2 regions of the Ruminococcus sp. OM04-4AA genome follow, and region 1 is predicted to be linked to the other one. Evidence: predicted binding sites of a transcription regulator. Region 1 holds the regulator's gene; the other holds the start of a gene.

Region 1 (5,674 bases):
TTTTGTATCTTGCTGTTGATGAAGATGAAAATGTAGGAGCCATGTTCTTCGTAATTTTGCCGGGACTGCATCCGGATAATCTTGGATATGATCTCAATATGGAAGAAGAGCAGCTGAAACTTTGTGCAATGATGGATACAGCGGTGGTACTGCCGGAGTTTCGTGGGCATCATTTACAATATGAAATGATGCAGCATGCGGAAGAAGATTTAAGACAGCGGGGATATCAGTATCTGCTCTGTACCGTACATCCAGAAAATGTTTTCAGCAGATCCAATGTCATGAAACAAGGATATAAGAAGATGCTTACGAAGGAGAAATATGGCGGATTCTTAAGAGATATCTGGATGAAAGATATTATATGATTGCGAGAATTGCATAGCAATGGAGCAAGTCGGTTACATCAGTGAGTGGAAAAATTTATTTTTGACACTCACATCATTATATAATATAGAAAAAAGAAAAGGTATGTGGTATACTCTCGACATAGTTAAGAAATGACATAACAGAAACAGATAGAAACAGATTTCTAGAAACAAACTGACAGAGACATGCGGATGAAAGGAGTAACAGAAATGGAGACATACATGCAAATGCTTGGAAGACTTGCAAAGAATGCATCCCGCGGAGCGGCAAAGCTGGGAACAAAAGCAAAGAACAGAGGACTTCTCGTAGTGGCAAATGAACTTGTGGAAGAGAGAGAATTGATTTTACAGGAGAATGCAAAGGATATCGAAGCTGCGAAAGATAAGGGCGTGAAACAGTCATTGATCGACAGATTGGCACTGACGGAACAGCGAATTGAAGATATGGCAGAAGGTCTGCGTGAAATTGCTGCACTGGATGATCCAATCGGAGAAGTACTTGGCATGAAGACAAGACCGAACGGACTTCGTATCGGAAAGAAACGCGTACCGCTTGGCGTTGTCGGAATCATCTACGAATCCAGACCGAATGTGACAGCAGATGCATTTGGCCTTTGCTTCAAGACAGGAAATGCGGTAATTCTCCGTGGCGGAAGTGATGCAATCCATTCTAACAAGGCAATCACGCGTGCAATCAAGACAGGTCTTCGCAAAGCAAAGTTATCCCAGGATCTCATTCTTCTCGTAGAAGATACAAGCAGAGAAGTTGTAAATGAGATGATGAAGATGCATGGTTGGATCGATGTTCTGGTTCCGAGAGGTGGAGCAGCACTTATTGCAAATGTAGTTGCGAACAGCACTGTTCCGGTAATTGAGACAGGGACCGGAAATTGTCATGTATATGTTGATGAGACAGCAGACATTAAGATAGCAACAGATATTATTGAAAATGCGAAGACACAGCGCCTTGGTGTGTGTAATGCATGTGAATCACTTGTGATTCATTCCAAGATTGCAGAGGTAGCTTTGCCTAAGATCGTAACAAAACTGAAAGAACATGGAGTAGAGATTCGTGGAGATGAGAGAGCGCAGGCAATCAGTTCTGAGATCATCCCGGCAACAGAAGAAGACTGGGGAACAGAGTACCTGGATGCAATCATTTCCGTGAAGATTGTTGATTCCATTGATGAGGCAATCACACATATCAATACATATAATACAGGACATTCAGAATCCATTATTACAAAAGATTATGATAATGCATTGAGATTCCAGGATGAGATCGATGCGGCAGCAGTTTATGTAAATGCATCAACAAGATTTACAGATGGATTCGAATTCGGATTCGGTGCTGAGATCGGAATCAGCACACAGAAGCTTCATGCAAGAGGCCCGATGGGACTCGAAGCATTGACAACAACAAAGTATATTATCTTCGGAAACGGACAGATCAGGGGATAGTATAGATAGCAGGTTTTAAAATCCAGGTCAATTAGTGTAAGTTAAATAAACTTGTCTTTGACCTGGATTTTATGTATCATAATTCAAGTCAACTTATGATTTGGCTATAAGCTTGCCTGGAATTCACAAAATTACAATCCAAGTCAACAACATTTCTATAAAATCACATTCCCTCCCCCAAAAAGCATCCTATTAATAAAATAAGAAGAAAATAAAAAACTTATAAAAATAACAATCAGTGTTGACAAACAGAAATCGAGGTGCTATCTTAGTATCTGTAAGGTGTTAGCACTCAAAAACAAAGAGTGCTAATAACAAACAAAGATGAGAAGAAAGGGGAACACAGAGATGTCTGTAGAAGCTGAATTAAGTGAAAGAAAACTTACGATATTGAAAGCCATCATACAGAATTATCTGGAGACTGGCGAACCGGTCGGATCACGAACCCTTTCAAAATACACAGATTTGAAATTAAGTTCCGCAACGATAAGGAATGAGATGGCAGATCTGGAAGACCTTGGTTACATCTTCCAGCCGCATACATCAGCAGGAAGAATTCCATCAGATAAGGGATATCGCTTTTATGTAGATCTTCTGATGGAGAACAAGGAGCAGGAGATCAGCAGACGAGAGGATGCACTTCTCGAGAAGACAGATAAGGTCGAGAAAGTACTCCAACAGGCAGCAAAGGTTCTTGCTTCTAACACCAATTATGCGACGATGGTTTCCGCACCGGTCAACAGCAGGAACACATTGAAGTTTATTCAGCTGTCACAGGTGGATGAAGAACAGATTGTAGCAGTTATCGTACTTGGTGGTAATGTGATCAAGAATAAGATCATCGAAGTTGGAGAAACCTTAAGTAATGAGAATCTGTTGAAGCTGAACATGCTTCTGAATACGACACTGAATGGATTATCTATTGATCAGATCACATTAGGTCTGATCGCAAGATTAAAAGAACAGGCCGGTATCCACAGTGAGGTTGTTGGTCATGTGCTTGACGCAGTGGCAGAGATTATTCATGTCGATAATGATATGGAGATCTACACAAGCGGCGCAACGAATATTTTTAAATATCCGGAGCTTAGTGATAAGCAGAGTGCACAGGAGATCATCAGTGCATTCGAAGAGAAACAGCAGTTAGCTGATCTGGTGACAGAGACGTTGGCAAGTGAGGAGAACAACGGCATACAGGTTTACATCGGAGATGAAACTCCGGTTAAGACTATGAAAGACTGCAGTGTTGTTACCGCCACTTATGAACTGGGAGAAGGCATGAAAGGAACGATTGGAATCATCGGTCCGAAGAGAATGGATTATGAACATGTCATGAAGACGCTGAAGACTTTACAATGTGAGTTGGATGCGATTTATAATAAAGAACCAAAAGAATAGGAAGGTAGAAAGCTGGTGACAGAGAACATGAGCAAAGAAGATATGGTAAAAGAAGCTGTTGAAGAGGCGAAAGCAAAGGCTGCGAAAGAGCAGGCAGAAGCTGAAGAGACAGTAGAAACAGAAGATGCCCAGGAAGTTGAGACTGAAGCGAAAGAAGCGACAGAGGAAGCAACTGAGACTGAAGGAGATTCAGAAGCAGCATCAGAAGGTAAGAAAAAGTTCTTCGGAAAGAAAGAGAAGAAGGACAAGAAAGACGAGAAGATCGAGGAACTCACAGACCGCGTTACTCGTCAGATGGCAGAGTTTGATAACTTCCGCAAGAGATCTGAGAAGGAGAAATCCCAGATGTACGAGATCGGAGCGAAAGATATCATAGAAAAGATTCTTCCGGTTGTGGATAACTTCGAGCGTGGACTTGGTTCCGTACCGGAGGAGGAGAAGAATGCTCCGTTCGTAGAAGGAATGGAGAAGATCTACAAACAGCTTATGACTACACTGGAATCCGTTGGAGTAAAACCAATTGAGGCAGTTGGTCAGGAATTCAATCCGGATTTCCACAACGCAGTAATGCATGTGGAAGATGATGAGCTCGGTGAGAACATCATCGCAGAAGAATTCCAGAAAGGTTACATGTACCGTGAAAGTGTTGTGAGACACAGCATGGTAAAAGTAGCAAACTAATTTGATTTTTAACAAGATTCAGAGATTAGATAGAGGAGGAAATTTATCATGGGAAAAATTATTGGTATTGACCTTGGTACAACAAACAGCTGTGTTGCCGTTATGGAAGGTGGACAGCCAACAGTTATCGCGAATACAGAAGGCGCAAGAACAACACCGTCTGTTGTAGCATTTACAAAGACAGGAGAGCGTCTTGTAGGTGAGCCTGCAAAACGTCAGGCTGTAACAAACGCAGCAAGAACAATCTCATCCATCAAAAGAGAGATGGGAACAGATTATAAAGTAGATATTGACGATAAGAAATATTCTCCACAGGAGATTTCTGCAATGATCCTTCAGAAACTGAAAGCAGATGCAGAAGGATACCTTGGTGAGAAAGTAACAGAAGCTGTTATCACAGTTCCGGCTTACTTCAACGATGCTCAGCGTCAGGCTACAAAAGATGCAGGTAAGATCGCAGGACTTGATGTAAAACGTATCATCAACGAGCCTACAGCAGCTGCACTTGCTTATGGTCTTGACAACGAGAAAGAGCAGAAGATCATGGTTTACGACCTTGGTGGTGGTACATTCGATGTATCCGTTATCGAGATCGGTGATGGAGTTATCGAAGTACTTTCAACAGCCGGTAACAACAGACTTGGTGGAGATGACTTCGACCAGAAGATCACAGATTACATGCTTGCAGACTTCAAGGCAAAAGAAGGCGTAGATCTTTCTACAGATAAGATGGCTCTTCAGAGATTAAGAGAAGCTGCAGAGAAAGCAAAGAAAGAGCTTTCAAGTGCAACAACAACAAATATCAACCTTCCGTTCATCACAGCAACAGCTGAAGGACCGAAGCATTTCGATATGAACCTTACAAGAGCTAAATTCGACGAGCTGACAAGAGACCTCGTAGAAAAGACTCAGGAACCGGTAAGACGTGCACTTTCTGACGCAGGAATCACAGCTTCCGAGCTTGGACAGGTACTTCTCGTTGGTGGATCAACACGTATTCCGGCTGTTCAGGAAGAAGTTAAGAGACTGACAGGCAAAGAGCCTAGCAAATCCCTTAACCCAGATGAGTGTGTAGCACTTGGTGCTTCCGTACAGGGTGGTAAACTTGCAGGAGATGCAGGCGCAGGAGATATCCTTCTTCTTGATGTAACTCCACTGTCACTGTCTATCGAGACAATGGGTGGTGTAGCTACAAGACTGATTGAGAGAAATACAACAATCCCGACAAAGAAGAGCCAGATCTTCTCAACAGCAGCAGATAACCAGACAGCTGTAGACATCAACGTTGTACAGGGTGAGAGACAGTTCGCAAGAGACAACAAGTCCCTCGGACAGTTCAGACTTGATGGAATCCCGCCGGCTCCACGTGGAATCCCGCAGATCGAAGTTACATTCGATATCGATGCAAATGGTATCGTAAATGTATCTGCTAAGGATCTTGGAACAGGTAAAGAGCAGCATATTACAATCACAGCAGGTTCTAATATGTCTGATGACGATATCGATAAAGCCGTAAAAGAAGCAGCTGAATTCGAGGCTCAGGATAAGAAACGTAAAGAAGCAATCGATACAAGAAACGAAGCAGACGCTATGGTATTCCAGACAGAGAAGGCAATCAAAGAGGTTGGCGACAAAGTCGATGCTACAGAGAAGGCAGCTGTAGAGGCTGACGTTCAGGCACTGAAAGATATCCTTGCAAAATCTGCTCCGGAGAACACAACAGAAGAACAGGTAGCAGAGATCAAAGCTGCTAAGGAAAAACTGATGGA
Region 2 (5,674 bases), on a different contig from region 1:
ATCAGTCCATTGCTTTGGGCAAAGGTAAAGCGTGGGTTGAGTGCCGGACGTGTACAATCAGTCGCACTTCGTATTGTTGCAGACAGGGAAGCAGAGATTGATGCATTTATTCCGGAAGAGTACTGGTCATTGGATGCACAACTGAAAGTAAAAGGTGAGAAACGTCCTCTGACAGCGAAGTTCTACGGAACAGAGAAGAAAAAGATGGCGATTCATTCAAAAGAAGAGATGGACGAGATCTTGAAGAAATTAGAGAATGAAGAGTTCCAGATTACAGATATCAAGAACAGTGAGAGGACGCGTAAAGCTCCACTTCCATTTACGACAAGTACGCTGCAGCAGGAGGCTGCCAAAGCATTGAATTTTGGTACACAGAAGACAATGCGTATTGCACAGCAGCTGTATGAAGGTGTTGACATTAAAGGAAACGGAACCGTTGGTGTGATCACTTATCTTCGTACAGATTCTACACGTATTTCAGAGGAAGCTGATGCAGCAGCAAGAAGCTATATTGCTGAGACTTACGGAGAAGCATATGTTGCAGAAGGAACAAAAGCAAAGTCCGCGGACAAGAAGATCCAGGATGCGCATGAGGCCATCCGACCGACAGATATTACACGTACACCGGCCGCAATCAAGGATTCATTAAGCAGAGATCAGTTCCGTTTGTATCAGCTGATTTGGAAGCGCTTCACAGCAAGCCGTATGCAGCCGGCGAAGTATGAGACAACAGCAGTTAAGATTGGAGCAGGTGAGTACTGCTTTACTGTATCAACGGCAAGGATTGCATTTGATGGATTCCGATCTGTGTATGTAGAGGCAGAGGAAGAGAAGGAAGAGAGCAATGTACTGGTCGGACATCTTAGCATGGATTCTGTTCTTACAAAAGAAGAATTTGATCCAAAACAGCATTTTACGCAGCCACCGGCACATTATACGGAGGCGAGTCTTGTAAAGACAATGGAAGAGCTTGGAATCGGACGTCCAAGTACCTATGCACCAACCATTTCGCTGATCCTTGGAAGAAGATATATTACAAAAGAAGGCAAGAACCTTTATCTGACAGAGATTGGTGAAGTTGTTAATAATATTATGAAACAGTCATTCCCAAGTATTGTAGATGTTCATTTTACAGCGAATATGGAAGGTCTTCTTGATATGGTTGAAGAAGGAAAAGTTCCGTGGAAGGAAGTAATCCGTAATTTCTATCCGGATCTTGAAGAAGCTGTTAAAATTGCAGAAAAAGAGCTTGAGGAAGTTAAGATTGAAGATGAAGTAACAGATGTAATCTGTGAAGAGTGTGGTCGTAACATGGTGATCAAATACGGTCCGCATGGTAAATTCCTTGCATGCCCGGGATTCCCGGAATGCAGAAATACAAAACCATATCTAGAAAAGATCGGAGTTCCGTGTCCTGTGTGTGGAAAAGAAGTTGTTATCCGCAAAACAAAAAAGGGAAGAAAGTATTATGGATGTGAGGACAATCCGGAATGCGAATTTATGTCCTGGCAGAAGCCATCCAGTAAGAAATGTCCGGAATGTGGTGGATACATGGTAGAAAAAGGCAATAAATTAGTTTGTGCTGATGAAAAGTGCGGATATATGGAAACAATTAAGAAAGAAGATTAAATATTTCAAAAAACAGAAAAACACAACGTTGCTATTTTCTGAATTGTATGATAATATAAGCTAGTAAGGAATTTGAAATTTGATTTGTGTATACAACTTGGGAAATAATAGTTACTGTTTGCTAGAAGTAGTAAATAAGAGCAAATCATGTGGAGGAGACAATGAGCGTACAATTATTGGATAAGACCAGAAAGATTAATAAGTTGCTGCATAATAATAACTCCAGCAAAGTTGTGTTTAATGATATCTGTGCGGTACTGACAGAGATTTTGGACTCAAATGTGCTGGTAGTCAGCAAGAAGGGAAAGATTCTTGGAGTCAGCAAAAGCAATAAGGTGAGAGAAATCAGTGAACTGATCACAGAATCCGTAGGATCTCATATTGATAATATGCTTAATGAAAGATTGCTGAGTGTTCTGTCTACAAAAGAGAATGTTAATCTGGAGACACTTGGTTTTTCTTCAGATGCTGTGGAAGGATGTCAGGCAATCATCACACCAATAGATATTGCCGGGGAGCGTCTCGGAACATTGTTTATCTACAAACAGGATGCAACGTATTCTATTGATGATATTATTCTCAGTGAATATGGTACTGCTGTAGTAGGACTTGAGATGCTTCGTTCAGTGAATGAAGAAAGTGCGGAAGAGACAAGAAAAGAACATGTTGTTCAGGCAGCAATCAGCACACTTTCTTTCTCAGAGCTGGAAGCAATCATTCATATCTTTAAAGAACTTGATGGTACAGAGGGAATCTTGGTTGCCAGCAAGGTGGCAGATCGTGTGGGGATTACAAGATCAGTTATCGTGAATGCACTCCGCAAGTTTGAAAGTGCAGGAGTCATTGAATCACGTTCTTCAGGAATGAAAGGAACTTATATTAAAGTTCTGAATGATTATGTATTCACAGAGCTCGAGAGGATTGAGAAAGAACGGATGTAAGCAGAAGGAGAAGACAAGATGTACGAGGGAAATCCGGTTGATCTGCAGATGGAAAAAGTGATTTCAGCAGATGCTATTTTTGATGATACAACAAGAGCCTGTAAGGTGGATCATTATGATACAGAAGAAGATTACATTTATCTTGAAGTGATGGAAAATCCTCTGACAACGATTCTGCTGGATGCAAAATACAGATGTTATATTTCAACGGGGACAGAGCTGTTGTGCTGTTCCGGTGTTGTGAAAGAGAGGTACCAGTCTGAAGACAGGAATCTTCTGAAATTTAAAATTGAGAACGGATTCTATGAGATGAACGAAAGAAGATCATAGAGAAGTTTTAGAGACGAAAGAAAAAGCTGTGAGGCAGAGAAAGCCCCATAGCTTTTCTTTTATAAAAAATATGTAAACTGTGTTGACAAATGAAATGGGGAGTGCTATTTTATATTCATGGGTTAGCACTCGAGAGAAAGGAGTGCTAATAAAGTAAGGAGGAATTACAATGAAATTAGTACCATTAGGTGACAAGATCGTTTTAAAACAGTTAGAAGCAGAAGAGACAACAAAGTCCGGAATCGTATTACCGGGACAGGCAAAAGAGAAGCCACAGGAAGCTGAAGTAATCGCAGTCGGACCTGGCGGAGTTGTAGATGGGAAAGAAGTTGTAATGCAGGTTAAGGTTGGAGATAAAGTAATTTATTCCAAATATGCCGGAACAGATGTAGAGCTTGAAGGAGAGAAATACATCATTGTAAAGCAGAATGATATTCTTGCAATTGTAGAGTAATACCTAGACGAATATAAAGGAGATGCAGTTAAAATGGCAAAGGAAATCAAATACGGATCAGAAGCAAGAGCAGCACTTGAAAGAGGTGTGAATCAGTTAGCTGATACAGTTAAAGTAACATTAGGACCAAAAGGAAGAAACGTAGTACTTGATAAATCATTCGGTGCTCCGCTTATCACAAATGACGGTGTGACAATCGCCAAAGAGATTGAGTTGGAAGACGGATTTGAGAACATGGGTGCACAGCTGATCAGAGAAGTTGCAGCTAAGACAAATGATGTTGCCGGAGACGGTACAACAACAGCTACAGTTCTTGCACAGGCAATGGTTCACGAAGGAATGAAGAACCTTGAAGCAGGAGCAAACCCGATCGTCCTGAGAAAAGGAATGAAGAAAGCTACAGATAAAGCTGTAGAAGCAATCCGTGAGATGAGCAGCAAAGTTAACGGAAAAGAGCAGATTGCAAGAGTTGCTGCAGTTTCTTCAGGAGATGATGAAGTCGGACAGATGGTTGCAGATGCAATGGAAAAAGTATCCAATGACGGAGTTATCACAATCGAAGAGTCCAAGACAATGCAGACAGAGCTTGACCTTGTAGAAGGTATGCAGTTTGACCGTGGATATATTTCCGCATATATGGCAACAGACATGGAGAAGATGGAAGCTGTTCTTGATGATCCATATATCCTGATCACAGACAAGAAGATTTCCAATATCCAGGAGATTCTTCCGGTTCTTGAGCAGATCGTTCAGTCTGGTGCAAGACTTCTTATTATCGCTGAGGATATCGAGGGTGAGGCACTTACAACTCTGATCGTGAATAAACTGCGTGGAACATTCAATGTTGTGGCAGTAAAAGCACCGGGATATGGTGACAGAAGAAAAGAGATGCTTCAGGATATCGCAATTCTGACAGGCGGACAGGTGATTTCTGAAGAACTTGGATTTGATCTTAAAGAAACTACAATGGATCAGCTTGGACGTGCAAAATCTGTTAAGGTTCAGAAAGAGAATACAGTTATCGTTGACGGATGTGGAGACAAGAACGCAATCGCAGATCGTGTTGGACAGATCAAGAAAGCAATCGAAGAGACAACATCTGATTTCGACAGAGAGAAACTTCAGGAGAGACTTGCAAAACTTGCAGGCGGAGTTGCTGTTATCCGTGTAGGTGCAGCTACAGAGACAGAGATGAAAGAAGCTAAACTTCGTATGGAAGATGCTCTGAATGCTACAAGAGCAGCAGTTGAAGAAGGAATCATCGGTGGTGGTGGATCCGCATACATCCATGTTTCTAAGAAGGTAAAAGAATTCGCAGAGACTCTTGAGGGAGATGAGAAGACAGGTGCCAAGATTATCCTGAAAGCACTGGAAGCTCCTCTGGCTCAGATCGCAAAGAATGCAGGACTTGAGGGAGCAGTTATTGTAAACAAAGTAAGAGAGTCTGAAGTAGGAACAGGATTCGATGCTTACAATGAGACATATGTAGATATGGTTGAGAAGGGAATCCTTGATCCAGCGAAGGTTACAAGAAGTGCTCTTCAGAACGCAACAAGTGTTGCTTCTACACTTCTTACAACAGAGTCTGTTGTATCTACAATTAAAGAGGATACACCGGCTATGCCAGCAGGCGGTGCAGGTGGAATGGGAATGATGTAATCTATCCATCAGGAAGATTTGCAGAATTTCTATAAGAATAGAATAAAAGAGCTGTTACATAGAGATCTGTAGCAGCAGGAACAGAGGGTTCTATCACATTTTCGTAATGTCAGATAGAACCTTTTGTTTGTTCTAAAAAAGGCTCAGTTTGTCGCATAGATAATAAATAAAGGAGTACTTATAAGTAAAACTTAATAATAAAGGTTAAAATAAATCAATACAAATTATGAGCACATCAGGGAAAATACTCTTGACATCCTTCGGGAATTTCTGTAGTATATCAGTTAATAATTACAAAAGATTTTTAGATACATTAACTGCCATTTCAAAGCAGTTTCATGGGTTCTTAAGAAAGAGAGGTAAAGTATAATGGGTAAGATTATAGGGGAAGGTATTACATTTGATGATGTTCTTCTTGTACCGGCTTATTCAGAAGTAATTCCGAATCAGGTAGATCTGTCAACACATCTGACAAAGAAAATCGTATTGAATATTCCGATGATGAGTGCAGGAATGGATACTGTTACAGAACATAGAATGGCAATCGCTATGGCTCGCCAGGGTGGAATCGGAATCATCCATAAGAATATGTCTATTGAAGCACAGGCAGAGGAAGTTGATAAGGTGAAGCGTTCTGAGAATGGTGTTATTACAGATCCTT

Evidence for each region. Region 1 encodes HrcA, which represses chaperone genes, less so after heat shock. Its sites were predicted from a motif close to TGTTAGCACTCNNNNNNNNNGAGTGCTAACA; they were not measured.
Region 2: DXB52_RS09430 (co-chaperone GroES) is a predicted target of HrcA. The motif match lies at 3,021-3,051, and genes of this name have one in related genera.

What each region holds. Positions count from the first base shown of each region.
Region 1 covers NZ_QTZH01000033.1:17,903-23,576, reverse strand. Annotated here, with positions in the region: gene DXB52_RS10285 (GNAT family N-acetyltransferase) at 1-365, shown strand, start outside; gene DXB52_RS10280 (glutamate-5-semialdehyde dehydrogenase) at 576-1,826, shown strand; gene hrcA (heat-inducible transcriptional repressor HrcA) at 2,175-3,224, shown strand; gene grpE (nucleotide exchange factor GrpE) at 3,252-3,905, shown strand; gene dnaK (molecular chaperone DnaK) at 3,954-5,674, shown strand, end outside.
Region 2 covers NZ_QTZH01000028.1:20,119-25,792, forward strand. Annotated here, with positions in the region: gene topA (type I DNA topoisomerase) at 1-1,629, shown strand, start outside; gene codY (GTP-sensing pleiotropic transcriptional regulator CodY) at 1,791-2,570, shown strand; gene DXB52_RS09425 (hypothetical protein) at 2,589-2,900, shown strand; gene DXB52_RS09430 (co-chaperone GroES) at 3,070-3,354, shown strand; gene groL (chaperonin GroEL) at 3,388-5,013, shown strand; gene guaB (IMP dehydrogenase) at 5,383-5,674, shown strand, end outside.